2 regions of the Dehalobacter sp. DCA genome follow, and region 2 is predicted to be linked to the other one. Evidence: predicted binding sites of a transcription regulator. Region 2 holds the regulator's gene; the other holds the start of a gene.
What was found. Region 2 encodes CtsR, which represses protease genes until heat stress. Its sites were predicted from a motif close to AAGGTCAANNAAGGTCAAAT; they were not measured.

Region 1 (15,654 bases), 1.4 Mb from region 2:
TGGACAGCTTTGTCCTGACCGATGACCCGTTGATGCAGGTTTTCCTCCATCGTAATCAGTTTTTCGGCTTCACTTTCCAGAAGCTTGGAGACTGGGATATGCGTCCATTTGGCAACGATCTCAGCAATATCGCTTTCTGAGACTTCCTGCTTCAGCAGCGTATTCTCCCGGCCCGATACGAGCTGTTCAAGTTCGGCCAGCTCTTTCTCAAGCTTTGGCAGTACGCCGTACTGAAGTTCGGCAGCCTTATTGTAGTCGTATTTTTGCTGGGCATTTTCAATCTCCACCCTCGTCCGGTCAATATCTTCCTTCAGCTTGTGAATATTGCCCAATTTTTCGCGTTCTTCCTGAAGCTGGGCCTCTAGGGCACTTCTTTTTTCCTTCAGGTCCCCAAGTTCCTTTTCAATATTGGCCAGTCTTTCCTGACTCGCTTTGTCTTTTTCTTTTTTCAGAGCTTCCCTTTCAATCTCGAGCTGCATGACTCTGCGTTTGATATCGTCGAGTTCCTGCGGCTCACTGGTGATTTCCATCCGCAGCCTGGCTGCTGCCTCATCAATCAGGTCGATCGCCTTGTCCGGCAGGAACCGTTCACTGATATAGCGGTCGGAAAGGATACTCGCTGCGATGATCGCACTGTCGGTAATCCTGACGCCATGATGCGTCTCATAACGTTCTTTCAAGCCCCTCAGGATCGAGATCGTATCCTCGACTGTCGGCGGTGCAACGATCACCGTCTGAAAACGTCTTTCCAGCGCCGCATCTTTTTCGATGTGCTTGCGGTATTCGTTCAAGGTCGTTGCCCCAACCATCCTGAGCTCCCCGCGGGCCAGCATCGGTTTCAGCATATTGCCGGCATCCATTGCGCCTTCGGCAGCTCCTGCCCCGACGACGGTGTGCAGTTCATCAATAAACAAAATAATATTTTCGCGGCTTTCAACTTCCTTTAAAACAGCCTTCAGCCGCTCTTCAAACTCCCCGCGGTATTTGGCCCCGGCAATCAGTGCGCCCATATCAAGGGAGATTACTTCTTTATTCTTAATCGCTTCAGGAACATCACCGCGCACGATTCGCTGGGCCAGCCCTTCGACAATAGCCGTCTTTCCTACGCCTGGTTCGCCAATCAAAACCGGGTTGTTTTTCGTCCGGCGGGACAGAATCTGCAGTACTCTGCGGATTTCCTCATCCCTGCCGATAACTGGGTCTAGTTTTCCTCTTCTGGCCAGTGTCACGAGATTTCGGCCGTACTGTTCCAGGGCAGCATAGGTTCCTTCCGGATTTTGACCGGTAACCCGCTGAGATCCGCGGATTTCCTTTAGAACTTTCAACAGGGCTTCCCGGGTAACTCCGGCTTCTTTCAGGATCTTTCCGGCATCTCCGCCGGCCTGATCAGCAACGGCCAGTAAAAGATGTTCCGTGCTGACATAATCATCTCCAAACGGCTCCATTTGATCATGAGCGTTAACCAAAACGGTTCTCATTCTCGGAGAAATGCTCAACTGAGAAGCCGCTCCCATCATTCTGGGCAGTCTTGCGATGCTGGATTTGGTCTTCTCGCTGACGCTAGCTAGCGAAATATTTAATTTATTCAGGATTTGAGGCACAACGCCTTCATTTTGTTCCAATAAGGCTAGTAGCAGATGTTCGGGTTCCACCTGACTGTTATGGTTACTTTCTGCGTTGTTTTGCGCAGCGATGATTGCCTCCTGGGATTTTTGGGTAAAACGGTTGGTATCAAAAGCCATGCGTATCACTCCTTTGAGTTAACATACCGGTATTTGTGGTAGGTCAACGGAATATATAGCCGTTTTCGGCAGGTTGCGCCCTCCATGGCGAGTCGCTCCTTGCCATCCATGGCATCGCAACATTAGTCCATCCGTGGCTGTCAAACAGCCGCGCTGCGCACTCCATGCTCCGCTTGACGCCGGTAATTGCGGCATGCAGACCTAACTCTGGAGTAATCAGCTGTTTCTTTCCTGGCTTAATTCCTGAAGCATACTAATTTCTTTCTCAGACATCTCTTCGGGCAGGACAAGCGTAATCTTTGCGTAAAAATCGCCAAAATGGCCGGATTTATTGAGAATAGGCATTCCTTTCCCTCTCAGACGGAAACTTTTTCCGGTTTGGGTGCGCGGAGGAATCTTGATGGATATTTCTTCGCCTAATGTTTTGACTCGGGCTTCTCCGCCAAGTACAGCCTTGAAGAAATCGATTTCGATGTTGGCGGACAAATCATCTCCGTCCCGGGTATAGACAGGATGTGGAACGATTTTTACCGTTAACAGAAGGTCTCCTTTGTTTCCGTCTTTCGCTCCTGCTTGTCCCTGTCCGCTGAGCCTAATTTTATTGTTATTCTTAATACCTTTCGGAACAGTGGCTTCAATTCTCCGGCCGCCGACTTCAATCATCCGTTTGGTTCCATGATAGGCTTCTTCAAGCGTAATACTGATTTCACCTTCAATGTCCCTGCCGGCCTGCGGTCTTCTGATCCTATTCGAATAATAATCATCGGACTCATCAGCATAGTCTGCTCCCATGCCAAAGATAGAGGAAAAGAAATCAGAAAATCCCCCCATACCCCTGCCGGCACTAGAGCCAAAACCTCTGTCCCCAAATGTTTCCGCGAACTCTTCCGGCGTCATTGTACGGGTATAGCGGTTGCTCCCCGGTGATTCCTGCCAGGCCGACCAGTCAAAAGAATTCCCTCTGCCGCCGTGCGACTGCCATTGCTGGTAGTTTGCCCTTAAATCATCATATTTTTTTCTTTTGGCAGGATCGGATATCGCCTGATAGGCTTCATTAATTTCCTTAAATTTCTCTTCTGAGGCTTTATCACCCTGGTTTAAATCAGGATGATACTTTTTGGCCAGTGCCTGGTATGCTTTTTTGATGGCCTTATTGTCTGCATCCGGAGAAACGCCTAAGATTTGATAATAATCTTTAAAATCCACTGTCCTCACCACCTCAAAACTGCTTTCCTTACCCATTAATTGTATTATATGCAAAATCCTTTTAAAGGTCAATATTGGTCAGACATATATTTGTCTTCAGCTGACCTTGCAGAATCTTCATCTATATGCGTATTCATCCGTATGGTTTTAACGTTAACGGAAACTTATACCCATAGTTTCAAGCACTTAGGGATTACCCGGTATGCCTTCGGACATACCCCCGGGATCTCCCCGTCGGTTTCAAAAAGTATGGAATCCGGCATATGCAGTTCAATTTCCTTACAGCGGAACACTTGGACTTCAGGAAGATGGATATGTTGCCCTTTATAAAGCAGCGGAAAGCGTGAAAAGAGTCTGGACAGCTTCATTTCTTTTATCACAACCAGATCGAACAAACCATCATCCAGGCGGGCATCAGGCGCAATACGCATTCCGCCGCCAATATATTGACCGTTGCAGACCATAAGCCCCCAGATATTCCCTTCCCAGAATGTATCCTGGTCCATTTTCAGAGAAACACAGACGCTCTTGTACGATAGAACGGCTTCTAAAGTACTGGTCAGATAAGAGAGCTTGCTACCCATCGCTTTACTCCGGCAATTGGTCCTGTGGACCGCTTCCGCGCCGACTCCGACATTGGATGCATTCAGAAAATAACGTGTCCGTTCTTCCCCTTCAAAATTCAGAAAGTCGACTCGGCCAAGATCAGAAAGAATAATATTGGGCTCCTTCAGCATCCTGATCAAGGCGTTCAGACCTTTTTCTTTGCCTGTTTTTATTGTCCTTACAAAATCCCCGCCTGTTCCCTGTTCAAAAACAGCCAGTTCGATATCGTCCGCGACAAGCCGGTCATTCTCAATAAGACCATTAAGCACCTCATTGACAGTTCCGTCTCCTCCGACCGCAATCATCCTCCGATACCCTTCGTCCAGAGCCATACGTGTTATTTCTGTTCCTCCCCCGGAGCGGGAGGTCAGCGCATAATCGACCTGTATTCCCGCCTGCTGAAGCTGCTGGTAATACCCTGGCCAAAGTCCCTGCGTTTTTCCATTTGCTGACCGGGGATTCACAACAGCAAACCATGATTTCTGCGATTTCTGCTGGCTCATTCTCATCTTCCTATCATCTTAGTTTTTCTCGGTCATTTTCTCGATCATTTTTCTCTGTTCATCCACTGGCATGGTTTAGTTTTAAACATATTGTTTCGCTAATTTTTAGAAATCCCCTTTACACGCGAAAAATTATTTTTTCCTGCCATCGTTCATGCAGTACTTTCTTCACAAATATTCCTAGGATCAAACTGCAAGGCTTTCATTCTGTCACTATACTTGCCAAAAACCTGCAGCATATTCATTACCTATTTCATTGATTTGATTTCCTTCCCTCAGATTTGCAACCATCATAAATCAGGTACAAATGGTACAAGATATTGATGACAATGGTTTAATCAAAAAAATAGTTTTCAAAACTAGGATTTACTTTTTTAATGGCCTAGAAAATCCAAGAGAATATAAAAGGAGGTAACTAAAAATGATGCGAGGCTGGTATGGACCAGGTGGAGACTGGATGATGGGAGGCAATTATTCCTGGATGGGATTTGCAGTCATGATCATCCAATTGCTTTTCTGGCTGGGAATTATTTTTCTTGCAGTCAGGCTGATTAGAAATTATCTGGACAGACAGAACACCTCCGGTAAACCGGAAGACCACGCTATGGCCATCTTGCGCGAACGATATGCCAAAGGGGAAATCGATCTGGAAGAATACAATACCCGAAAAAGCGAGTTAGGGAGATAAAATTTTACACAAATCAAAAGATATAAAAAGTTTTATTAAAGCATATCATCAATCGAGTAGGAGGGGGCGTCTCGCCCCCGGCCTCTCACACCACCGTATGTGCGGTTCCGCGTACGGCGGTTCAATAGTTTAAGTGCAGTACCTCGTATTTCTTGGCTATGTCATCATAGCCGAGGGATTCGAGGTATTTGTCAGTCAACGTATGATTAAGTATCCCGCTCCCGGCTACTCTCCAGTAGCCTTTGCCAGTGTACCCATTCTTGTGTGCCCAGTAAACCGACATGCCGAGTGCTATCAAGTTCCCGATTCGGGTTTTTGGTTTCTTCCACTGCTTCCAGATATACATCCGTATCCGTCGTTTCAGCCACCTGTTCAGTTCCTGAATTCTGCTCTTCATACCGGCAATAGCGTAATAATTAAGCCACCCCGTTGTATATAGCTTCAGTTCCTTCAGAATCTGTTGAATGGCCCTTCCGCGATTCCGTTTTGTGATGCCTTTGAGCTTTTCCTTGAATTTCTTCATTGACTTTTCATGCACCCGTATTCCCGTACCTTTGCCCGTCCTGTACAAGGCAAAGCCAAGGAACTTAAGCTTCAGCGGTGATCCCGCTTTACTCTTTTCCGAGTTCACTTTCAGCTTTAGTTTCTTCTCAAGGTACTGCTTACAGCTTTCTAATACACGTTCTGCTGCTCTGCGGCTCTTGGTGTAGACAGCAATGTCATCCGCGTATCGCAAATGCTTGTGCCCCCGTCTTTCCATTTCCTTGTCGAATTCATTGAGGTAGATATTCGAAAGTAACGGAGATAACGGGCCTCCCTGTGGGCTGCCTTCCTCCGTCTTGCTTTTCACTCCATTCTCCATGACTCCGCTTTTCAGAAACTTCTTGATGAGGTCTATAATCCGCTTATCTTTTACTTCTTTGCGTATTATATTCATCAGCAGTTCATGATTCATCGTATCGAAGTATTTTGACAGATCGATATCCGCTGCGCGGGTATATCCCTGTTCGTAGTACTCTTTCGCTTCCTTCATGGCTTGCTGTGCGCTGCGCCCCGGTCGATAGCCGTAGCTTGCCTCCGAAAACAGCGGTTCAAAGATTGGTTGCAATATCTGCACCAATGCCTGTTGCACCATCCGATCAATGACCGTTGGCACACCAAGTTTTCGTACTCCTCCATCCGGTTTGGGTATCTCTACTCTCCTAACCGGTTGAGGCCTGTACATCCCGTTTCCTAAACTCTGTAGCAACTCCTCTCTGTGTTTCCTGAGCCAGGGCAGCATTTCATCCACGGTCATTCCGTCGACTCCTGCTGCTCCACCGTTTGACTTAACCCTTTTGAAAGCCCTGTTCAGGTTTTCTCTGTCCAGAAGTCTTTTCATTAGGTCGACTGCACCGTCTTTTTCCTTGGTTTCTCGTTCAACGATGCTCCGCGCTCCGCCGTTGTCTTCGGGTTCCACCCTATCTTCCGGGCGGCAGCCAAGGTTTCCCTCGTATTCTGCCTTCTTCACATCGTCCACCTTCTTCCTTCTTCAAAAGACTACTACTGTTCAGCCCTTCCCGCGTTTCCGCGGTACTATAGCTTCTGCTGACTTCTCATGCCTCAGCTACACATCACTGCGCGGTTTGCTCCTGTGGGTCGTCGAATGCGTCCCTCTTGTCGGGAGCGTGGTATGAGATCTCCCCGGGTAAGAACAACAACCTTCATCCCATGTAACCGCCGCATTTACTGTACAGGGTTCGGGTAGTATTGGACTTTGTTTTATTAAGCAAACTCGTCCACCCTGATTCAGCCTTATATGCGGTTTCTGTTCGTCGGTTCAGGACTTTGCTTACGGCTTCCTTTAGATTCCACCTCACGATGGACACCCTTGCCGTTCGGCTAGCACTTCCTACTACCAAGCGTGCAGCGGACTCTCACCGCCGAGTTGTTGCCCATGCCGGGCGCACTTATAAAATATCAAGGGACAGATCCCTTGATATTTTACATTACCCCTGCCGCATTTTTAATGATCAGGTTGATTTAATAGGTTAATTCCTCATTTGCAATAAGGTTACATAATTTATTGAGATCGTAAACCTTAATGACTTTTCTATTCTTTTTTATAATGCCTTCTTTACTAAGATAAGTAAATAATTTACAAACGGTCACAGGATGGGTTCCTGTTATTTTGGCAATCGTCTTTTGTGACACATTCTCAACCGCTAACTCATAATAGTCATTCACCCGATTTCCTTTTGTCAGACAGAGGTTATATAGAAAAGAGAATACCCTAGCAGAAGGACGGCTTTGATAGAAGTCCCTTGATTGATACATAAAGTATTGCGTTTTTTGTATAAGATTCAAGATAAAATTTTTTAACAAACGAGTATTCTGCGATAATATTGCAACCATCATGTCCAAAGGAAAAAAACAGACAGTGCAATCTTTTACTGCAGTAATTTGGAATTCATGATCATCATTTTGGTTAAAAGCCACCGCTATGCCGTTCTTAAAAACTTCAAGCAGATACTTCTCCTCACCATTCCGCGATACCATACTCACATCAAGTTGTCCTGAAATCAAGAAAATAACATTACTAAAAGGTATGCCGGGCGAAACGATCTTGCTTCCCCTTGCAAATGTATGCAGGCTTCCAAGAGAAGTATACATGTTTAGCTCTTCAATGGGATCAAATGTTGGAATAATAGGCATCTTTATTATACAATCTGGTATTTTCCCGTTCTCCAAAGTTATCCCCACCTTTTAAAAGAAAATATAAACTATTAGGCTTAATACTGATTATTTTCAAATACCGCTTCAAATATGCTGTTAAGAAGTTATGCCGAATTATAGAAATTTCTCGAAGCGGATATTATCAATGGGTTAATATAACATTACAATAGGTTGTGCGTAGCTATTTGCTGAAACCAAAAAAGTCATTAGAAAAAAGAAGTAAGATTCTTTTCAAATGACGACTGAATCTCTGCAATATTTCTGATAAAGACTAAAGACAGGAAAACATAATCTAAGACCAATTGCAAGTAATAAACATCTGTTTTCGTATATCTTTAAGCGGCAAGATAAGACCTCGGCCGCTTAAAGATATACCTAATGAGAAAACTGAACTGATTATTGCTTGGCGGCTAATACCTCTCAGGCCATTCCAGCCACCATTTGTATTTCTCAATTTGTTCCGTACCGTAACCGAACATATCATCGATTGTTTTCAACAGACTGGAAGAAGCTTCTCCATGGCTACCAATCCAAGTGCCTGCCTCGTGAAACCAGGACTGCTCTTTAGAGTCCCAGGGGCATACCTTCATACACCTGCCGCAGGAAGATCCTTCTTTGTTCGTTGAGCGGAATATTGTGCATTTTAGAGAGTCAGTGTTCCATCGCAAGTATCCATTATGCTCGGCTGGCTCATCATCAAATGTAATAGCGCCCCCTGGACAGTTATCAGCACATTTTTTACACACCCGACAAAAATCCTGTAAGCCAAAATCAATGGGATTATCGGGAACGAGCGGCAAATCCGTGGTTACAGCTGCACACTTATGGCGGAATCCCAGCCGGGGATGAGCTACGCAGTCTCCTGTTCTGGATAGTTCACCCAATCCCGACGCTATCAGGCAGGGACCCATGACTGCTTCATAGTTGGAAATATGATTTGCTCTGGCATTATAACCCAGGTTACGAATATAACTCGCTAAGATGACAGCAATAACACCGGAGGCATGATATGAACGGAAGGATTGACCGGCACTGATACCATCATATCCGGTCGAACCCAACATCGTTTCCAAATGCTGGTCAACCATAAACGTAATGACATAAGGCATCCTCTCCGTGACCGGAATTGATTTAGACAAATCATCCCCATTCTTAAACAAATTATCCTGCGAAGGGGACCTGTAACTATAATAAGCATAAGCGGGCATCTTGCCGATTCCAACTTCGTCAGCCCGCAAAAAATACGCGCAATCCTTAATGTGTTGGGACATTTGTGCAGGATCTGGAATCGGCAGCTTTTCAGGAGCCGGTTTCCCGCCGCACAGTGCGTCTGGACCGATAACACCGACGAATCCCATAAGAGCAGCATTAAGAGGATGTTTACCAACAAAGTGATAGTGGAAGGATTCTTTTTGAGCTTCGGGGGTTAGTTTACCACGAATAGCATAATTGAATCCTGCGTCTGCTGCATGGGTGTTTTTAATAGGACCGACGATCTTTGAAGTTCCGAGCCATTGGTCGTTATTCTCAACAAATCGGACACTGGCACCACCATAATTTGCATTGGGATGCAGCTTGGATTTGGCTCCGTTTTTGGGACCTGTCTGGCTTGCCATAGCTTCTGACGGCAAAACTCCGATTGCGCCAACAATCCCTGCTGCCAGTGCAGAAGCAGCCCCTGCTTTTAGAAATTTACGCCGGTTCATCTGAAATTTTTGTCTCTGCTGTTTTTCTTCTTGTTCCAAAGATTTTGACATTACTTTTCACCTCTTAACTCGTCAAATTAGAACTTTTCTGTTTTTTACCTAGACCTATCAATCCCACTAATCTTGCTAATACTATTCCGATGACGACAGATAATCCGAAGAAGAGAAAGATTCCGGTACTGGTAGCTTTGACATGACCAATCTGAGCATTCAGCACAATGAAAGATAATCCGATACAAGTAATCATAAACCATACCAAATACAGAGACCAATTAAGCACAGTTTTCTTTTTGTCCGCCTTGTTTGCGTAAGGTCTCAGGGCTAAAATACCTGCTAAAAAAAGCATTCCGACAACAAAAATGAGAACCACATTCAACATTTTAACACCCCCTTTCCATACTTTTTCACATCAAGTCTATAGAATAAACTCAAGTCACTCGCATTATATCTCTGTAATACGTAATATCTCTTAGTAGCTACTAATTAGCGATTATTTTTCTAATTACAGGAACTTCTCCGCTTTTTAAAAGACATTTATAAAAACAATAAAAAGCTAGGATGCAGCGTCGTACAACAACATCCTAGCTTTTTCATCGATCGTTTGGTTTAAATATATGTTATGGCAACTCATAATTGATGCTTATGGGAAATAGGAACTAATGAATATCTATATTACCGATGGTATTTAATGAGTGGCACAATGATTCAGGTATAACCACTGCATTCTGATAAAGGCTTTATTCTTCATCTTCCTTTCGTCTAAAGCTTTTCTCCGAAAGCATCCTGCGTTTTTTAATGATCCGATAGACCAGCCAGATCAGCAGCAGGATCACCAATACCGGCAGCGCATAGCCGATGAAGACCAACACATAGTTGAGCGCATTCCAGAGGAAGCTTACAGTCTTGATCAAAGCATTCTTTACGGCAATCAAGGTATTCTTCAGCGATATCGGCTGCCAGGGATCCTTAACCGTCAAGTCACTCTGGGCTTGCTCAATATTGATGGTAACCGTTGAGTATTCCACCCGGTTGTCATAGTATTTGAGCTGCCCTTTCAGGCTTTCGATCTCTTGACGGACTGTAACCAGGGAATTTTCAATTTTCAGAATGTCCTCGACGGAATTCGCTTTTTCGAGAATTTCCAAGTACCGTTGTTCCTGAGCCTCCCAAGATCTCAAACGAGTTTCGGTATCAAAATAAGCTGTCGATACATCTTCGGTATACTGGTGTTGATTGACGATGGTGCCGAACTGGGGAATACTGTCTTGAAACGTTTGGAATTGTTTGGCCGGTATTCTTAAGGAGAGAAAAGCCATCACACTGTTGTCATAATTACTGCGGGTTGATTCGGCGATATATCCGCCAAGGGCCTTGGTTTTCTCCTCGATAGCCTTTGCCGCAGCGGCGACATCATCTGCCTTCAGGAAAACATCGAGCGAATAGATTATTTTCTGCCGGGAAAAATCATAGGCTGCAGATCCGCTCGGAATCAAATTCTCCGAACTTTTTTTCTGTGCAGCAGACTCAGTAAACGAGGAAGGAACCGTATTACCGGAGTCAGCTACTGCCCCTCCAGATTCAGCCGCAACACCGGCATCAGGGCTCGCTGCAAGTTCATTCCCCATATCATCCGTGGTACGATCTGTTGCCGTTTGCAGTGAACTGACCTGTTTCTGCAAACCATCCCCCATCAGGATTCCATTCACGCCAAGACCAACGGCCAGCACTACGACAGCGGCGCAGCCGATCAATGCAAATGCTTTTTTATTTCCATATAAAAGTTTATTTTTAATCCGTGTTACAAGCGCAGATAATCTGTTCTTCTTTACAGCAGCCACGAACGTCATGTTTTCCAGCGGCTGATTTTTAACAGAATCCAAAATTTTCCCCCGGGTTTTATCTTTGATCCGCTCCTTAAGACCGTCGTCCTGATAGACATAACCAAAAAATTTCTTAAGACGCATGAGATCACCATCTTCTTCCCACATGGCTTTTATTTTATCTTCAGACATCAGCATTCACCTCCAGCCACTTCCGCCTGATAGGCTGTCCGGAAACTTTTTTTGGCCCTGTATAGCAGGCTGTCTACCGCCTGTTGCGTGGTACCGAGAATTGTCGCCGTTTCGGATGCGCTGAATCCATCGATTAGCCGTAATTGAATCACAGCTACTTGATGTTCTGACAACTGAGAAAGGGTATTACTTACAGAAAGGACAGTACCCAGGTCCTCCCCATAATCCCTGCTGTTATTTGCATCCTGGATCTCTTCTGTAATTGGAATCATATTAACCTGTTTCCTGCCCCGATAAAAATCCGCGATATAATTCGAAGCAATTTTTAACGCCCAGCTTTTCAAAGAGCTTCTTCCTTCAAAGCCGGCCAGTGATCTCCAGACCTTAGCCATGACTTCGGAAGTAACATCTTCAATTTCTGGTGAAGGAATCCTCAGACAGACAAACCTGTAAACAGACGGGAATAGTTCCTCATAGATTTCATCAAATGAGACCTCTGTTTGATTCATACCCAGACCCACCCCCCTTAAACCGAAACATTGAATTCTACCCGGGCAACAGTATAGACGGAAAGATCAGTGTATTTCTGATTCAAAATTTTTTTTAAAAATGAATATCCCCAGAATCATGGAAATGACAACCAGAAATGCCGGATTTAGTCCGGGCCAAATCAGCATAATGGCAAAAGCTGTGATCCCCAGGACCCAGGTCACTTTATCCTTAAAAGCACTCTGACCCATCTGCAGCGCCGACTGAGCCAAAAGCACTACAACGACAGGTCTGACCCCTTTCAGCATAGCCTGCAGTGCAGGTGAGTCAGCATAGTTGATCATCAGGTGGCCCAAGAATATCATGATAAGCGCCGTCGGCAGAACAGTGCCAATGATTGCAGCCAGCGCCCCGCTCCAACCCTTGACTCTATGTCCGATCATTCCTGCCAGTTTCGTCGCGATCGGTGCCGGCAAAGAATTGGATATGGCCACAATGTTTGTAAAATCTTCATTGGTAAGCCATTGATATTTGTGCACCGTTTCATTCTGGATGATCGGAATCATGGCCGGCCCGCCGCCGAAACTAAAGTTACTGGCTCTGAAAAAAGCAATAAATAAGTCCCAAAGCACTTTCATGTCATACTCCCAAAATCTGAATTTGAAATGTTCAAACCGGGCAAATCAATAGATCAGGTAACCGATGACCATGGAAAGGACAATCAGCAATACCGGATGCAGTTTTAAAAAATACAGGGCTGCCGCGGACCCGACCGCGATCAGCACGGTGGCGTAATCCAGGGGTACCTGGATCTGAAAAGCATCAACAGCCATCTCATAAGCTACGATGATCAGCAAAGCAGTAACAATGGGTCTCACACCTGTCAGTGCAGCCTTTAGATTACTGGAATTCGCATATTTTTTTAAGATACCGCCTAAGACAATCAATATAAGCACCGTGGGCAGGATCGTTGCCAGTAAGGCGACGATCGCTCCCGGCCAGGAAGCAACCTGATAGCCGAGATAGGCCGCTACTTTGGTTCCAAGCGGTCCGGGAAGCGCATTTGCCAAGGCAATGGTATCGGCAAACTGAGCATTGGTCAGCCAGTGATGATTATCAACGGTCTCTGCCTGAATCAACGGAATCATCGCCGGCCCGCCGCCAAAGGACAAGTTGCTCGCCCGAAAAAAAGCGATAAACAAATTCCACAAATCGGTTGCCATTTGTTCTCCTTCTATTCCTGTTCCTATCTTGTCATGATGCTTTAACCCAATTCAATTATAGCAAACGTTTTTGGTCTTTCAAATCAATTCAAAAGTGCCCTTTTTCATCCAATAAGCTGTTGTCATGTTGACGATGAAATGACATAACACGGGAACCCAGAGTGTTAAAGAAACGGCATAGGCAACTCCGAGAAGGATTCCCATCAAGAAGACTTCCACAAGGATAAACACCTGACGCCAATATCTGTAGTGAATCAGTGTAAAGACAACAGCCGTCAACCATAACCCTAAAATTGGCTGAATCATGCCTCTGAACAGGAATTCCTCACTGAAAGCACCGAGGAAAAATATTGGAAATAGCTCTGTTAGTGAGAATTTGTCCATCAGGATAAGGTTAATCTCATCAAACAGCCTTTCCTTCGGCAGATATTTCAAGAAGAAAAATTGAAACGCAATCAGAACGGCACAGCCGACGGCCAACGTAATCAAGGCTTTACTTAAACTACCGATCGTGAACATTTCTGCCAGCACGATTTCTCTGTCCAATGATTTCAGCATGACCCAGAGGCCCAGGGCAATAACAATCAGGATCACCTGCGATAACAGGATATTCAAACCCAGCATCTTTTTAGATATTTCCATCGCCGTTACATCCTTTCCAGCAGTCCGAGCGCAGAGCATGCCAGAACCCTGGTTCCTATGCTAAGTGCCTCTTCATCAATATTAAAGCACGGATGATGGTGCGGATGGCTGATTCCTTTCTTCTTATTCCCCGCCCCGATGAATATCAGCATGCCGGGTAAGCGATGAAGATAAGCGGAAAAGTCTTCGCCCCACATCACCGGATTGGCTTTAACCAATGCTTTTGCTCCGAATTCTTCTTTTAGTATTTCCGTTACTTTGCCGACAACGGAACTGCTGTTAACAACAGGATCATAACCGAGCTCATAATCGAAGGTGTATTTTGCGCCATAAGCAATACAGATTCCTTTAATGATATTTTCCATTCGTTTCGGAACTTCCAAACGGGTGTCCCTGTCAAATGTCCTGACAGTTCCTTTCAGGTCTACCCGCTCCGGTATGATATTAAAGGCCGATCCCCCTTGAATATTCGTAATAGACAAGACTACGGATTTCAGAGCGCTGGTCTGACGGGATACGATATTTTGCAGAGCGGTAACGATCTGTGCACTGATCAATACCGGGTCGATGGTATCCTCTGGCATCGCGGCATGACCTCCTTTACCCCATATCGATATTGTAAAGTTATCCGGGGCAGCCATTAAAGGGCCCGAGGCTAAGCCGATCTTGCCAGCAGGCAAAGACGTAAAGAGATGAAGAGCAAGAATCGCATCGACCCCGTTCAGGAGACCAAGTTTGACAAGATCTTTGGCTCCGCCGGGATGTTTTTCTTCAGCATGCTGAAAGATGCAGCGGATTTCTCCCTTCATGTCGGATCTTAGTTCCGCAAGAACTTTGGCAGCCCCGACCAGCATGGCCGCGTGTCCGTCATGACCGCAGGCATGCATGGTTCCAATATTTTGGGACCGGTAAGGCAGATCGTTTTCTTCCTGGATCGGCAGCGCGTCAATATCACTCCTGAGCGCTACCATTTTTCCCGGCATACTGCCTTTAATGGCAGCCAGAACACTGGTCTCTGTCGGTCTCGACACCTCAATGCCCGGAACTTCATGCAATCTGTCGAAGATCATATCTGCTGTATGATACTCCTGAAAAGATAATTCAGGATAGCGATGAAAGGTCCTCCTCAGATCGATGATTTCTTCGTTCCTTTCGGCAACAAGTCCGCTAATGGCTGTGATTCGTTCGTTTTCCGGCATATCGTCAACTCCTGTATCGGATAAGTATCACCTATTAATTCTCCAAAAATGTGCATAATCCTTGAAACGCCGGACTTTTATTGGCCGATCGGCAATGAATACAAAATTCTTTGGTTAAATTTCTTGCATTATGCCGGCATTCTGCTACGATAGATTCAGATAAATAGTAAACACGGACAACGATGTCCTCGGGATTTAATCCCGGGGACTATTTTTTTTGCAAATACTGTTTATCAAAAATATTATTGATCAAAGAGGTGGATAAAATGAAAAAAATTGAGTGTATTATTCGGCCAGCCAAATTAGAAAATGTGAAAGAAGCCCTCGGAAAATTTGGTATCAAAGGAATGACGGTCACCAACGTAATCGGCTGCGGACTGCAGCAGGGAAAAACAGAAGTATACCGTGGAAATGCCTATACCATCAATCTATTGCCCAAATACAAAATCGAAATTATTGTCCCGGACGAATCCGTGGATAAAGTTATCGAAATCATTACCGAAACTGCCAGAACGGGAGAAATCGGTGACGGAAAAATCTTCGTCTATGATGTGCTGAATGCCGTACGGATCAGAACAGGAGAATCGGGAGAAAAAGCCGTCTAAAAGGCATAAATTTTTTAAGAAATATTTATATTGAGCTTTTCCCAGATATGTTACTTCCTAAAATATAAGCAAACAATTACCGGGTTTAAGAAAATCAAATTCACAAATAATAAGAACGACTCCCAAACAAAAAAACTTATATTTTTAAGGAGGAAAATGACATGGCTGGTGAAAGAAATTCAAACACTCCTGCCGTCCAGGGCGTAGGAAAAGGATTGGATCAACTGAAATACGAGATCGCTAATGAAATGAACGCTACGCTGGGTGCAGACCGCACTTCCCGTGAAAACGGAACTGTCGGCGGCAATATGACCAAAC
Region 2 (15,654 bases):
ATTTCAGCCTCGGCTTCCAGATCAAATCCTAGTATCCCAGCCAGCTCTATCAAAGTTTGTGCTGCTTCAGTCAGAGATTCCGTCTCTATAGAACCTTTGGCAAGGTACGTATTGATTCCTTTGGCTAGCTCAAATAAGGCTGCATAAGCCTGGGCCGAATTAAAATCATCGTCCATAGCCTGTTCGAAAGCATTCCTGGCCTCCAGGCAGGCCTGAGCCATTTCATTATCCGTCTTCAGGTCCCGGTTCACAGCAATGATACCGAACGTCATACCCTCTTTACCCTGTGCTTTGCCCAAGGCCTCTTTGGCCAGACGCACGCTGTTTTTCAGGCGGTCCAGTCCTTTTGAGGCCATGACCAGCTTCTCATCATCGAAATCCAGCGGACTGCGGTAGTGTGTTCCGAGCAGATAAAAACGGATAACATCTCCCGGGAATTTTCCGGTAACATCTCTGACCAAAAAGAAATTCCCCAGCGATTTGGACATTTTCTCCTGATTAATGGTAATAAACGCATTATGCATCCAGTACCGCGCAAACTGCTGGCCCTCCAGACAGCCCTCGGACTGCGCAATTTCATTCTCATGATGCGGAAAAACCAGGTCGCCTCCGCCCCCATGAATATCAAACCCAGGACCGAGGTATTTCAAGGACATCGCTGAACATTCAATATGCCAGCCGGGCCTTCCTTTACCCCAAGGACTTTCCCAGAAAGGTTCTCCCGCTTTGGCTTTTTTCCATAGCGCAAAATCCATCGGGTTATGCTTCTTGTCATCCACCTCTACACGCGCTCCGGCCTGCATATCTTCAAGGGTCCGGCCGGACAGCTTGCCGTATCCCGGGAATTTGTCAACAGCGAAATAGACATCCCCGTCAATATTATAGGCTAAGCCCTTTTCCTCCAACCTGCGGATAATGTCAATCATCTCCGGGATATGTTCCGTGGCTTTCGGGTGGATATCGGCAGGAAGAATATTCAAAGCCTTGGCATCCGTAAAGTACTCATTAATATATTTGCCGGCCAGCGCTATCGGATCGCAGCCCTCTTCAGCAGCCCGGTTGATAATTTTATCATCCACGTCGGTGAAATTTTGGACATACGTAACGACAAATCCTTTATGGATCAGGTAGCGCCTGACCATATCAAATACTACCAGCATCCGGGCATTTCCCAAATGAAAATAATTATACGTCGTAGGGCCGCAGGCGTACATTGAAGCCTTTCCCGGTTCTCTCGGAACAAACGCTTCTTTGCGGCGTGTAAGTGTATTATATAGTCTAATCGCCATCACGATTTCCTCCTTGTACTTACTTCGAGAAAGCAGCCGTTTTCTCCAATCGCCCGTAAATATTTTCTTTGCCGAGCAGTTCCATGATCCGGTCGAGATCCGGGCCATGCATCTGCCCCGTAAGCGCAATCCTAACCGGCATAAATACATCCTTGCCTTTCAGGTTAAGTTCTTTGGTGATCTCTTTTAATATGCTCTTGGCTGCCGGTGCGTCGAGCAGCGCGGCTTCCCGGACCTTGGCTGCAAAAAGCTGCAGCACTGCCGGTACGGTATCTGCCTTCATAATCGCTTCAGCTTCCTCCGTCAGCACATCAATTTCTGTTCCAATAAAATAATGAATATAGGACTTAACCTCGCTTAAGCAGTTGATTTTTTCCTTTACGGCGTCAATAAAGCCGGTCACCCACTGCTGTTCGGCCAAAGAAAGCTCATTCGGAAAAAGTCCTTTTTCTCTCAAAAACGGCAGCACCAACCGGGCAAGGTCTGCCGAAGCAGTCTGTTTCAGGTAGTGCGCATTAATGTAGTTCAGTTTATTCAAATCAAAAACTGCCGGGCTCTTTGATACTTTTTCCAATGAAAATTCTTTCTTGAGTTCTTCGATCGTAAAAAATTCCTGCTCACCGGAAGGCGACCAGCCTAAAAGCGCGATAAAGTTCACGACGGCCTCCGGCAAATACCCTTTATGGAAATAATCCATGACAGCAGTATCCCCGTCCCGTTTGCTCATCTTCCGCCCTTCAGTATTCAAAATCAAGGAGATATGGGCAAAATCCGGTACTTTCATTCCAAGGGCCTCATAAATTAAGACCTGACGCGGCGTATTGGATAGATGTTCTTCTCCTCTAACAACATGCGTGATGCCCATCAGGACATCGTCGATGACCACGGCATAATTGTATGTTGGGATTCCATCTGATTTGACAATGATATAATCCCCGATTCCATTACTTTCAAAAACGACTTTCCCTCTGACCAGGTCATTGATCACGATATCCTGGCCTTCCGGCACTCGGAAGCGGACAACAGGTTTCCTTCCTTCCGCTTCATAAGCCTGGCGCTGTTCTGCGGTCAGCGTCCGGCATTTTCCGAGATAGCGCGGGGTCTCCCCACGGGCACTCAGCTCCTGACGCTCCTGTTCCAGTTCTTCTTCCGAACAGTAGCACAGGTAAGCATGTCCGCTCTGAAGAAGCTTATCCGTGTATTCACGGTATGTATCGAGCCTTTCCGTCTGCCTGTAAGGGCCGGAATCTCCACCGGCGTCTATCCCCTCGTCCCAGGTGATCCCCAGCCAGTGCAGCGCGTTCATGATATCCTGTTCCGATTCCCGGCTCGACCGTTCCAGGTCGGTATCCTCTATCCTAAAGACAAAGGTCCCACCTTTGCCTCCTGTAAACAAATAATTAAAAAGAGCTGACCTTGCTCCTCCGATATGCAGGGGCCCGGTCGGGCTTGGAGCAAACCTTACTTTCACCGTCATAATCGACATAACCTCATTTCTACTTCGTACTGCTTGTCTTCATCAAGTATTAATAAAATACAAGATATTAAAAAAATAAAAATAATAGCGTTTAATATTATATCAGGTCATACAGGCAAAAGACAAACGATTGCCTGGGAACTGATTCCTTCTTCTCTGCCCTCGAAGCCCAGGTACTCCGTCGTCGTTGCTTTGATCGATATACAGTCCGGACTTGCGTTCAGAATCTCAGCAAGATTCTTTCTCATCTGCGCGATATAAGGCAATACTTTCGGTTTTTGAGCAACAATAATACTATCCAGATTCCCAAGCCTGTAGCCTTCGCCTTGCGCAAGCTTTACAACTTCAGCCAGTAATGCCAGACTGGAAATGCCTTTGTACCGGGCATCGCTGTCGGGAAAATGTTTGCCGATATCACCAAGCGCACAAGCCCCGAGAATCGCATCCATTACGGCATGCGTCAGAACATCTGCATCAGAATGCCCCAAAAGTCCTTTGTCATGGGGAATTTCTACTCCGCCCAGAATCAACGTCCGTCCCTTAACCAGTGCATGGACATCGTAGCCCAGTCCCATCTTCATTTGAGGCACCTCTCTTCTTCTGTGCAGGATGGACTCCGCCCAAAGCATATCTTCAGGCGTGGTCACTTTGATATTCTCGTAATTGCCTTCAACAACCCTGACCGGTAAGCCCTGCCACTCAAACAGAGAAGCATCGTCCGTGGCCAGGTACTGCTGTTCAAAGGCAAGTTTGTGTACTTTTTCTAAAAGGTTCCGATTAAAAATCTGCGGTGTCTGAATCGCCCGGAGCTGTTCCCGCGGGGGTGTTTCCATAACTTGGCCCTGAGTATCCACCTTTTTCACAGTATCTTTCAAAGGTACAGCCATGACAGCCGCTTCAGAGTCAGCCGTTTTTTCAAGAAAACGGTTCAGATCATCCAGTGTTAATAAGGGGCGGGCACCGTCATGGACGATCACGCTGTCCACTTCAGGACTTAAGGACTGAAGCGCCCGGTAAACGGATTCCTGCCTTTCGGCACCTCCCTCAACCACTACCGTCACCTTTTTTAGGCTGTATTCTTCCACCAATTTTTTAATTGTCAAAATATCTACCTTTGCCGCAGGAATAATGATTTCTTTAATTAGCGGACAAAGTTCCAGCGTTTTTAGAGTAAAAACAAGGATAGGGGTCCCGGCAAGTTCAAGCAGAAGCTTGTTGCCTTGATCCCCCATCCTTTTTCCCCGCCCGGCGGCAGGTACAATAGCCGCAATATTAGCCGAATGCATTAAACTCATGGGAAAACTCCTCAGATGATTTTTCCTGCATCCCTTTGGGTTTAGCAAAGATCATCCTACCCGCGGCAGTTTGCAGAACAGTCGTAACCAGCACGGTGGTCTGTTGCCCAATGTACCTGCGTCCTCCGTCAACGACAACCATCGTTCCGTCATCCAGATAAGCTACGCCCTGTCCAGCCTCTTTTCCTTCCTTCATAATCTGAATATACATCTCTTCGCCCGGAAGGACAACTGGTTTCACAGCATTGGCCAATTCATTGATATTTAAGACTTTTATCCCCTGAAGCTCGGCCACTTTGTTAAGGTTATAATCATTGGTCAATATCGGTGCGTCCAGAATATTCGCCAGCTTGACAAGTTTACTGTCCACTTCAGCGATGTCTTCAAAATCACCTTCGTAGATCTCAACCTTGATGACCGATTCCTTGGAAATCTGATTCAAGATATCAAGCCCTCTCCGACCCCGGTTTCTTTTCAGGGCGTCTGAAGAATCGGCAATATGTCTGAGCTCTTCCAGAACAAAACCAGGAACCAGAAGAACCCCATCTAAAAAGCTCGTTTTGACAATATCCGCAATTCTGCCGTCAATAATCACACTGGTATCAAGCACTTTATAGCCTGCAGCAGCGGATTGCTTCCCCTGCCCTTTATCCTTATTCTTTTCTCTTTCAGCCCGTTCCCCTTTCAGTTTGGGCAAAAAGTTGAAAAATCCAAGAATATCATCCTTGCGCGTGATCCCAATAATCAAGCCGACGTAGCCAAGTAACAAGCTGACGACGACCGACAGAATTGGGCCGAGAAACGGAATACCCACAAAAGTAATGCAAATCAGGCGGGCAATCAGCAAACCCACAATACCCCCAAGTGAACCTCCGACCAGATCGTGAATCGGCATGCGGGTAAGTCTGCTTTCCAGCCATTTGACAAGGCCAATAAAGACTTTCATACATACAGGGGCGAGAAAGAAACCAAAAGCAGATAACACAATAAAAATAATAATATAAGTCCAGTATAAGTGAATCTCAAAACCTAATGTCTGACTAAGCTGACGAATATCGACAACCTTTAATATCAAGTAATCTACGTAAATTCCTGCTGCACCGAACAGCAGCGTAATGATGCCGCGAACAATTTTGCTAAGCATCAAATTCACCTCCCTTTTTCTATATTTTGGCTAAAAACAATTCTGTTTATACCATGAGCCTGAAATTTTCCTAATCTGTCCCCTATGAAATTGTTTAGCGGTATTTTCCCCTGTATCTCATCATTATATCAGGTTGTATTTCTCTTTCAAAGTAAACGACAAATTATTTCAATATATCTTAATTCAAGAAATATTTCCCGATTTGATGAAATTGACAACAGCTTCTGATGCTGTCTATAATGAAATTGGCAGAAAGGAAGTGTATGTTCTATGAGTCCAATCAATAATGATTTTCAAGAAACGGTTGATGCTATGCTAATTCGACACCAAAGCATCTTGGATATTTTATCAAAAGGACAAGAGGCTTCTTCCCGGGTAAACAGGGCTATCACGAAGGCTGTGACTTCTTGCGGCTGTGTCTCAGTGGATGCCCACAAGAGCCCAATTCCAGAAAATGCTACTATCTCAGATCTTAAGTTTCTCCTGAACAGTCATCTGGAAGGAAACCTTTGTTCCAACTGCCGTGAAGTTGTCGAAATCGAACTGGGAAATCAGCTTTTTTACATCTCAGCTCTTGCCAATATTCTGGGCTTGTCTGTAAACGAAATCCTGGAAAAAGAAGAAAGCAGACTCAAAACACTAACCGTTTTTAATTTTAGATAGCTGAGCTTAAAAGAAGATTAAAGAATGCGGAGATATTTTCTTTCATTTTGTATATTTGTATATCAGTTACTAATGTTTACATATCAGTGATGCCTTGGAATGACTGCCGCGGATGTCTTTTGACATCCTTTTTTATTTTGGTATCAAAATCATCTAAAAAAGAAAATCCAGCACTTCCTCAATGTTTTTAACCGGAATGATCCGGCAATCGGTCCTCCCGATACTGTCTGCATTGACTTCTGGTACCAGGCAATTTCGGAAACCAAATTTTTCCGCTTCTCTGATCCGCTGCTCAATATGAGAAACCCCTCTAATTTCTCCGGTCAAACCGAGTTCCCCGATTAAAGCCATATTTCCAAGCGGCTGATCTTTAATTCCCGACATCACAGAGGCGATGACGGCAAGATCCGCTGCCGGTTCATCCACATCGAGACCCCCGGCAATATTGACAAAAACATCCCGGGTGCCAAAAGCGTACCCGGCTCGTTTGTCCAGGACTGCCAGAAGCATCAGCAGGCGGTGGTAATCCATCCCGTTTACGGTTCTTCTCGGCGGCGCAAAGATGGACGATGTTACCAAAGCCTGGACTTCCACTAAGAGCGGCCTTGTTCCTTCCATCACGACAGCCACCCCGGAACCAGCGGATACTTGTGTATGATCGCCCATAAAAAACATGGAGGGATTTGTAACATCAGCTAGACCGCAGCCTCTCATCTCAAATACCCCAATTTCGTTGGCAGGACCAAAACGGTTTTTAACTGCCCGCAGCAGACGGAAAATATGGTGCTGATCTCCTTCAAAATACAGGACCGTATCGACCATGTGCTCCAGAACCCTGGGTCCGGCAATCACACCCTCCTTTGTAATATGGCCGGCCAGGAAAACCGTAATCTCATTTTCTTTGGCCAGTTTCAGCAAAAAAGAAGCCCCTTCCCTGACCTGGCTGACGCTTCCGGGTGCAGACTGGACGTCTTCGAGCAGCATCGTCTGAATTGAATCAATAAAAACGACTTTATAGCCTTTGTTCAGCACCTCCGAACGTACTGCTTCCAGGGAATTATCGGTGAGTATATGTACCCGGGAAGAAGAAAGCTCCATTCTGTCAGCCCTGAGTTTGATTTGCCGGGCAGACTCCTCTCCCGACACATAAAGCACATTTTCCTTCCGGGAAAGATATTCTGCCATTTGCAGAAACAGCGTAGATTTGCCGATTCCAGGCTCTCCGCTTAAAAGAACAAAAGATCCTTCGACAACCCCTCCCCCAAAAACCCGGTTAAGTTCCTGACTTCCGGTATCAAGTCTCTGCCCTTCCATCGTTTGGATTTCAGTCAGAGGGATCGCCTGAACGATCCCTCTGTTTTCTGTAGGTTTGGATTTTTCTACGCGTTCCTCAATCAGTGTATTCCATTCACCGCATCCGGGACACCTTCCGAGCCATCTCGCGCTTTCCTGCCCGCATTCCCGGCAATAGAACTTCGTCTTTGGGCCTGCCAAAATTCCTTCCCCCTTAGACCTTTTCCAGTTTCTTTCTGCCCTTTTTCTTGACGGCAGCGGGTTTCACAAAAACGACTTCTTTGTCGGAAAGTTCGACCTTAATCGTATCGCCTGCGTTATAAGTTCCTTCAAGAATCTTTTCAGACAGGGGATCCTCAATCATTTTTTGGATGGCCCTCCGTAAAGGACGCGCCCCATAAGTCGGATCATTACCCTCTTCTGCCAGATGCTCCAGAACCTCATCATCCAGGACCAGTTCAAGTTCCTGCTCTTTTAGTCGTTTGCTGACATCCTTGATCAGGATTTTGGTAATCTTCACAAGATCGTCTTGCTTGAGCGGATGGAATACCACCATTTCATCCACTCTGTTCAAAAATTCCGGACGAAAAGTCTTCTTAAGTTCCTCCATGATCCTGGAACTCATGGATTTATATTCGCTTTCTTCGCTTCTTCCGGAGACAAAACCCAGAGATTCTTTTTTTAGGAAAGAAGCTCCGACGTTGGACGTCATAATCAATACGCAGTTGCGAAAATCCACAAGCCTTCCCTTAGAGTCCGTGAGCCTGCCGTCTTCCAGTACCTGCAGCAGAATATTAAACACTTCAGGATGGGCCTTCTCTATTTCGTCAAACAGAATGACGCTGTATGGTTTCCTGCGGACCGCCTCCGTAAGCTGACCACCTTCATCATGACCGACATATCCCGGAGGCGAACCTACCATCCTGGATACGGCATGCTTTTCCATATATTCGGACATATCAACTCTGATCAGCGAATTTTCATCCCCAAACAGAGATTCAGCCAAGGACCTCGCCAGCTGGGTTTTTCCGACTCCTGTCGGTCCGAGGAAGATAAACGAACCAATGGGCCGCTTAGGGTCTTTGAGTCCCGCCCTGGCCCGTCTGATCGAACGGGCAACAGCCGTGACCGCCTCATCCTGTCCGATCACGCTCTCATGCAGAAGGGATTCCAGTTTCAAAAGTCTGAAGCTTTCTCCTTCTTCAAGTTTATTCACTGGGACTCCTGTCCAGCTCGATACGATTCCGGAGATATCCTCTGGCCCCACGACCATCCGGTCCTTTTCTCGGCTTTCCTCCCAGTTCTTACGAATCTCGCTGAGCTTTTCGCGTTTCTTTTGCTCTTCGTCTCTGATTTCGGCGGCTTTTTCGAATTCCTGCCTTTTTACGGCTGCTTCTTTTTCTTTCTTCAGATTTTCGATTTCTTCCTCCAGCTCTTTCAAATCCGACGGTGCCGTAAAACTGTGAATGCGAACTCTGGATGCAGCCTCATCAATTAAATCGATGGCTTTATCGGGCAAAAATCTGTCGGAAATATACCTGTCGGACAAGCGCGCTGCCACATCAATCGCCTCATCGGATATCTTCACCCTGTGATGGGCTTCATACTTGTCCCTTAAGCCCTTCAGAATGGCCACGGTTTCCTCAACTGTAGGCTCTCCTACCTTAATCGGTTGAAAACGTCTTTCCAAGGCTGGATCACGTTCAATATGCTTACGGTATTCATCGAGCGTCGTTGCTCCGATACATTGCATTTCTCCTCTGGCCAGGGCCGGTTTCAGAATATTGGCTGCGTCAATGGCTCCTTCGGCAGCCCCCGCTCCGATCAGGGTATGAAGTTCGTCGATGAAGACGACCACGTTGCCCGCCAGCCGGATTTCTTCCATGACTTTTTTCATTCTCTCTTCAAATTCACCACGATATTTTGTCCCTGCTACCATCGAAGAAAGATCGAGTGTCACAACCCGTTTATCGACAAGTATCTCCGGCACTTGGTTGTTAACAATCCTTTGGGCCAAACCCTCGGCGATGGCCGTTTTTCCGACCCCGGGTTCTCCAATCAATACAGGGTTATTCTTCGTCCGGCGGCTCAGTACCTGAATGACTCTTTCAATCTCATTTCCCCGGCCGACGACGGGGTCAAGCTTCCCTTCAGCGGCCATAACCGTCAAGTCCCGTCCGAACTCGTTTAAAGTCGGTGTTCCACCTGCCTGTCCGGGTTTGCTGTTATTCGCGGCGGAACTTCCGGGCATTGATGTGCCTTCGGTTTCTCCTCCCAGGAGCTCTACAACCTGCTCCCATATTTTTTCCGGACTGATCTTAAGATCCGCCAGGACTCTCGCAGCAATTCCTTCTCCCTCAATGATCAGGCCAAGCAGAATGTGCTCGGTTCCGATATAATTGACCCCCTGGCGTTGAGCCTCTTCGGTGGCAAGCTGAATCACGCGCTTCACTCGCGGAGACAATCCGACCTCTCCGCTGATAGGGGTTCCTACGCCAATGATCTGGGTAATCTTTGCGCTTACCTTGTCAGGATCCAATCCAATCCCGGTCAGCGCCTTCGCGGCAACTCCTTCTCCTTCTTCAATCAAAGCCAAAAGAAAATGCTCAGTCCCTATAATCTTATGGCCCATGCGTTTGGCAATCGCCTCAGCAAGCATAAATACTTTTTCTGCCTTTTGCGTAAATTTTCTTGACATTTTGATCCTTCCTTTCCAAACCTATCGGCGTTTAATTTACATTCTCGCTCATTTTGTGATGGTAGATTCCACGCACAAAATTAGCTCTTTCTGCGTTAATATGATAAGCATCCAGCTGCTTATTGAGATTATATTGCAGACATCCCTGCATTGAGTTGATCAAGACAGATACGAAACCTGCAGAAACTCTAGATAAAATGCCCATATCAATGCCCAACCGATCCTCCGATAGAAGTGAATAGATCTCTTCCGTTTCAAGGATCCTGACATTTTCCAAAGTCCCCCGGGCCCTCCATACTTTGTCTTCGACGATAAGCGGAGATTCTTTGCGAATAACTTCCCGCATCTGGACTTCCCGTTCTATCAGCTGCCGCGTCACCGCATCAAGATGCGTCAAGGTGTCCTCTTCACTCTTACCTAAAGTAACCTGGTTGGATATCTGAAAGATATTTCCGAAGGGCCTGGAGCCTTCACCGTACAGACCGCGTACTGCCAACCCAAGCGAAGTCAGGGCACCCAGAACCTGCTGGACCTGATTGGTCAGCACCAAGGCCGGTAAGTGAACCATCACGGATACTCTCAGGCCGGTTCCAACATTGGTGGGGCAAGTCGTCAAATAGCCAAGCTTTTCTTTATAAGCAATATCCAGATGCGCTTCCAGATGATCATCGACCAATCCTGCAAGATGCCAAGCTTCCCTGAGGCTGTTCCCCGGCATCAGCACCTGAATTCTCAGGTGATCTTCTTCATTGACCATGACTGCAATTTTATGGCTTTCGGACAAGGCCAGACCGCGTGCATATTCAGTCTCGTTAAAACCCGGGCTGACCAGATGCTTTTCAATCAGTACCTTCTTCTCCACCGGAATAAGCATTTTCAATGGAATATAAACAAGCTTTTCCCCTTCAGCGGTAAAACCGTCCAGAACGCCGGAAATCTGTGCTTCAATTTTTTCGGCATCATCATGGGTCATTACGTGAGGGAAAGGATTGTCCGCGATATTTCTGGCCAGTCTGATCCTGGAACTCAGTACAATCGGAATGTCCGGGGTATCCTTCATCCAGAAGCTGTCTTTGGCAAGCAGTTCCCGATAAGTCATTTGCTCTCACCTCCGACAGTATTCTCCATTTCTTTAATCCGGTCTCTTAATATAGCTGCCTCTTCAAACTTTTCTGCTTTTACTAGCTCCAAGAGTTGTTCTTTCAATTTGACTATTTCCTGTTTGTTTCGGAACGAAGCGCCTCGTCTTGCCGGCACCTTCCCGACATGCATCCCTCTTCCATGGATCCGGCGCAGGAGCATTTCCATTTGGGGCTCAAATTCATCGTAACATTTACTACAGCCCATTTTCCCGGCTTGCTGTATCTGGGAAAAAGTTCTTCCGCACCCGGGACATTTCCCGGGCTGGCTGTCTACGATCGTCTGATCATACTGTCCTGCCGGATTTACCCCAAATAATGCCTGTAAAAAATCCGATACCATGCCAGGGTAGAGATTGAAGCCGGTACCAGGCGCTTTCTGCGCACATTCCTGGCAAAGATGAAGCTGCGCCGCCTGTCCATTAATGATTTTGGTCAGATGAACCACAGCCTCCCGTTGTTGACAGTTCTGACAAAGCATTGCTATCCCTCCGATCAATCATTAACATCGTCCCTGCACATATTCGCCAGTATTTCTTTCATCATACGGGCCCTAAGCGTAGAAGGCAAATTCGTCACTCCAACCAAAAGCCGGTCGGAAAAAATCGTTTTTACCAGGATTGCTTCTCTTTTGGTGAACAGATCTTCTTCTCTGAGTCTGTCCACAAGATTGTTGGCCCGATCCTGGGAAAGGTCATCCCCAATGAGTTCCGACATGAGTCTCTGGAATTTACCCTCAGGATCAAGTCCCAGCCTAACAATCCTTAAATAACCGCCGCCGCCTCTTCTGCTTTCAACAAGATAGCCGCGTTCTGCGGTAAACCTCGTTGTAAGAACATAGTTAATCTGGGAAGGAGCACATGAAAAGAAATCAGCAAGATAACCTCTTTGCAGGACAATGTACCCAACTTCGGCCTGCTCTATAATCTTTTTGAGGTACTCCTCGATTCTGTCCGCCAAATTACTCATCGTCATCCATCCTTATTTTAATGTTGACCTTTGCTGACTTTATGACCTTTTTTGACCTTTGTAACTATTTTACCCCTTTTTGATGATTTTGAAAACTATTTTATTTAAAAAAACCTATCCGAAGATAGGTTTTTATGCTCGCTGACTACAAAAAATTCAACATTGCTGTACTTAACGAAAAGTCCTCAATCGCTGATAAAGAAATACCACAAACCGAAGGTGACCGCTGCAACAATCACAACAAAAATAACAAGCTTTAGTCCACCAAAGCCGCTTTTCTGTTCGAACTCAAAATCTAGGTCATCGTCATCGTCCGCACTCGGGTCATTTTTACTGTTCATGATATAACTATTTAAATCAGAAAAGCGGCTTCTTTCTTCCGCCCCTACTTCTGTTTCCTCCAGAGTGCCCGGTCTTTTCGGGATCATAGCGGTATCTTCTGCGTTGTAGGCTTCATCAGCTTTATTCAAATCATCCGCTGCCTCAGTATCAGCAAGCGGGCTGAAGCTGTTCGGACTTGTTTCCGCCGGATTTTTCATTTCGCTCATATGCTCTATTCCATTAAAATCATCTTCCAGGGAAGCCGCTTGGGAGATAAACAGTCTTTGCAGTTCATCCTGCCCCGAATTTTGATCACCAAGCAAAATCGTTCTGATCTCCTCATTGTCTTCATCCGAATCTCCGGCAAAAACAGGACCTGCTTCCGCTTGATCCTCTTCCGGAGACTTCCCGGCCGTCCGGCCATATTCTCCGTTGTTCTGGTCAAATTCCCCGGTGTTCTGGTCATACTCGTCAATATCACCGTCATTAATATCAGCCTCATCTTCAAGACTAAACTGCCTTCTGATGCTTTCCGCATTTTCTTCGGACAGTTTGGGCTCTATATCTTTCCAATACAAGCCTCCCTCCAACAACTGCCGGAGTTCCTCAGGATCAAGCCAAATCTCTTTTTTCTTATCATTTTTCATTCTTATATTTCCCCCACAGGTTGAAAATTCAGTCGATTAAAGTATTATTTAGTAGTTCTACAAAGAAATTATTTATCCTTCGTACCGTATTTCCCAATTTAGATAAAATTTGCATCTTCTCTTTTTCAGGATAAAATAGGATTAATAACTTTGATTAGAGAAAGAAGGAACCATATGCCGTCTCTTTATCCGGAATTTAAGTTTTGTCCCGTGTGTTCTGCCGCACTGGAGTATAAACTAATTGAAGACAAAAAGAGGCAAAGCTGCCCGGCCTGTGACTATATCCACTGGGGGGAATACTCCCTGGGCGTAGGCGGTCTTTTGCTTCAAGACGACAAAGTACTCCTCGTCCAAAGAGCGCATAACCCCGGTAAAGGAAGATGGACCATTCCCGGCGGCTATGTAGAACAGAATGAAAAAATTACCCAAGCGGTTGTCAGGGAAGTCCGTGAGGAAACCGGCATCCTGTCGAAGCCTGTAAGCATTCTGGCAGTCCGCGATTACCCTGAAGATATCCCGAACGTGAAACACAATATTTATATTGTCTTCTTTCTTCGCGGTCTGGGCGGTCAATTAAAACATGATCCGGTCGAGGTAATCCAGGCCGGTTTCTACTCGCTCGAAGATTGTCGTAATTTACCTATCGCCCCGATGAGTCTTGAAGTGATCACAAAAGCAATCGAACACACCGGAAAAGAAAATCCTTTCCCAGGACTAATTCACAAAGAAGGAGTCCCTGTATTTGGTGCGCTTTCCGAACTATTCACTTTAATCTAAAAATAATTAAATTTAGGGTTAACCGTGGTACTGATTATTAAGGGATATTTTACAATAAGTAAAATATCCCTCCCTGTCACAAACTATGATCATGCTAAAACGATATTTAATTTACGGGCTGATGGGCTGGAGCCTCGAAATAATCTGGACAGGACTTGATTCTCTTATTCACGGGGATTTTCGGCTAATGGGCTTTACCAACCTTTGGATGTTTTTTATATATGGTTCCGCTGCTATTCTTGAACCTTTACACGATTTAATTTCAGGATGGAGGTGGCCTTTGAGGGGACTCGTTTGGCTCACAGCAATCTGGGGGATAGAATATTTTAGCGGTCTGTTTCTACTTAAAATTCTGGGGGTCTATCCTTGGCGGTATACGGATCCGCTGGCGATAAACGGACTCATTACACTCAGCTATGCCCCGGTATGGTTTATCGGCGGCCTTCTCTTTGAGCGGGTTCACCGTAAACTTGATGCTTTCGTTATACTCACAAACAGATATTCAGAAAGGTAAACGGTAAACAAGCTCAAGGACATACCCATATAATGATGCCTGGATGTGTATGCCTGGGTTATTCTGAGAGGATTTTTGCTAATTCTTCGGGGGTATTTACAGGCTCCCTGCAAGCAAAATCCCTGCAGACGTAAACCGATAGGTCCCTACCGACAGGGTAATCATCCATTCTTGGGATTAACTGTCCTAACGAACCGTCATTGTAGGCCACTGCAGCATATGGATGAAAATCCTTAAAAATGGCGGTCTGCATTTTTTCTAGCGTTTGATTAGCGGAAGATCCCGATAATACCAGTTCCTCGCCTTGATTTAAGGCGTATTGGATCGCCTGAAGGAAAGCTGTGTATCCCGGAGGATAGTCTTCAACAGTCGTCCGGAATGAATTGATTTGTTTTTCAGCCCGTTCTTGCCATTTTGACAGTCCGGTAAGTCTCCACAGCCTCCCTAGATTGCAGGCGCTCATTGAGTTCCCGGAAGGCATTGCACCGTCATAGATCTCCTTAGGCCTGAGTAGCAGTTCCTCAGCATCACAACCGGTAAAATAATATCCCCCGTTCGTTTCATCCCGGAACAGTTTTTCCTGCTCTTCCTGAAGAAATATCGCCTGCTCCAGGTATTCTGTTTTTCCGCACGCCGTATAGAGTTCCAGCAACCCGTGAACAAGAAAAGCATAATCATCGAGATAACCGGGAATACCTGCTTCCCCCTCCCTGTACCTGGCGAGCAGTCTGCCGCGGGAATCAAACATCTTGTCTCTGATAAAACCTGCGGCATTTTCTGCGGTTAGAAGAAGACTCTTTTTATCATTTTCCCAAGAGAGATCACCTGAGAGCACCTGCACTCCTTTGGCTAAAGCCCCAATCATCAAACCATTCCAGGAAACCAGGATCTTATCATCTTTAGCCGGACGAACCCTTTTCTCTCTTGCTGAAAACAGAATGGTATTACAAATGTCCAACATCTCGCCCAGTTCGTCTCCAGTCAGACTATAGCGGGAAGTGAGGTCCCCAACACCGACATGAAAGATGCGTGAAGGAATATTTTTTCCTTCATAATTACCTTCATCCGTTATGCCATACGCATCACAATAGATATCCGCCACTTCTTCCTTTTGCTTAGAAAGAGGTTTAAATCCGTTTTTAAGCTCTCTTTCTTTTTGAAGGGATTCAATTCCATCCTGGAGTGTTTTTCTAATCTCATCTTTGGACCAAAGATAGTATTTGCCCTCCTCCCCTTCAGAGTCGGCATCTTCCGCACTGTAAAAGCCTCCTTCCGCAGAAGTCATATCGCGCAGAACATACCCGAATATATTTTGCGCAACCCGGCGGTATTTTTGGTTTTTCGTCCGCTGATAAGCTTCTAAATAGACAAGGGCCAGACCGGCGTTGTCATAGAGCATCTTTTCAAAATGAGGAACCAGCCAGTAAT

Region 1: the regulator CtsR is predicted to act here: its motif matches at 3,013-3,032, upstream of DHBDCA_RS02710 (DnaJ C-terminal domain-containing protein).

Annotation. Positions count from the first base shown of each region.
Region 1 is NC_018866.1:538,238-553,891, reverse strand. Features, by position in the region: gene clpB (ATP-dependent chaperone ClpB) at 1-1,742, opposite strand, end outside; gene DHBDCA_RS02710 (DnaJ C-terminal domain-containing protein) at 1,959-2,948, opposite strand; gene DHBDCA_RS02705 (diacylglycerol/lipid kinase family protein) at 3,113-4,057, opposite strand; gene DHBDCA_RS02700 (SHOCT domain-containing protein) at 4,479-4,745, shown strand; gene ltrA (group II intron reverse transcriptase/maturase) at 4,867-6,264, opposite strand; gene DHBDCA_RS15370 (hypothetical protein) at 6,449-6,604, opposite strand; gene DHBDCA_RS02690 (Crp/Fnr family transcriptional regulator) at 6,768-7,475, opposite strand; gene DHBDCA_RS02685 (reductive dehalogenase) at 7,871-9,217, opposite strand; gene DHBDCA_RS02680 (hypothetical protein) at 9,231-9,545, opposite strand; gene DHBDCA_RS02675 (DUF4349 domain-containing protein) at 9,904-11,178, opposite strand; gene DHBDCA_RS02670 (RNA polymerase sigma factor) at 11,178-11,687, opposite strand; gene DHBDCA_RS02665 (chromate transporter) at 11,754-12,305, opposite strand; gene DHBDCA_RS02660 (chromate transporter) at 12,351-12,890, opposite strand; gene DHBDCA_RS02655 (CPBP family intramembrane glutamic endopeptidase) at 12,969-13,532, opposite strand; gene DHBDCA_RS02650 (amidohydrolase) at 13,538-14,731, opposite strand; gene DHBDCA_RS02645 (P-II family nitrogen regulator) at 14,998-15,336, shown strand; gene DHBDCA_RS02640 (alpha/beta-type small acid-soluble spore protein) at 15,498-15,654, shown strand, end outside.
Region 2 is NC_018866.1:1,924,435-1,940,088, forward strand. Features, by position in the region: gene cysS (cysteine--tRNA ligase) at 1-1,289, opposite strand, end outside; gene gltX (glutamate--tRNA ligase) at 1,309-2,766, opposite strand; gene ispD (2-C-methyl-D-erythritol 4-phosphate cytidylyltransferase) at 2,874-4,061, opposite strand; gene DHBDCA_RS09320 (PIN/TRAM domain-containing protein) at 4,039-5,205, opposite strand; gene DHBDCA_RS09325 (hypothetical protein) at 5,476-5,868, shown strand; gene radA (DNA repair protein RadA) at 6,022-7,362, opposite strand; gene DHBDCA_RS09335 (ATP-dependent Clp protease ATP-binding subunit) at 7,376-9,859, opposite strand; gene DHBDCA_RS09340 (protein arginine kinase) at 9,891-10,958, opposite strand; gene DHBDCA_RS09345 (protein-arginine kinase activator protein McsA) at 10,955-11,479, opposite strand; gene DHBDCA_RS09350 (CtsR family transcriptional regulator) at 11,494-11,967, opposite strand; gene DHBDCA_RS09355 (hypothetical protein) at 12,153-12,935, opposite strand; gene DHBDCA_RS09360 (NUDIX hydrolase) at 13,110-13,712, shown strand; gene DHBDCA_RS09365 (putative ABC transporter permease) at 13,804-14,226, shown strand; gene DHBDCA_RS09370 (thioredoxin domain-containing protein) at 14,285-15,654, opposite strand, start outside.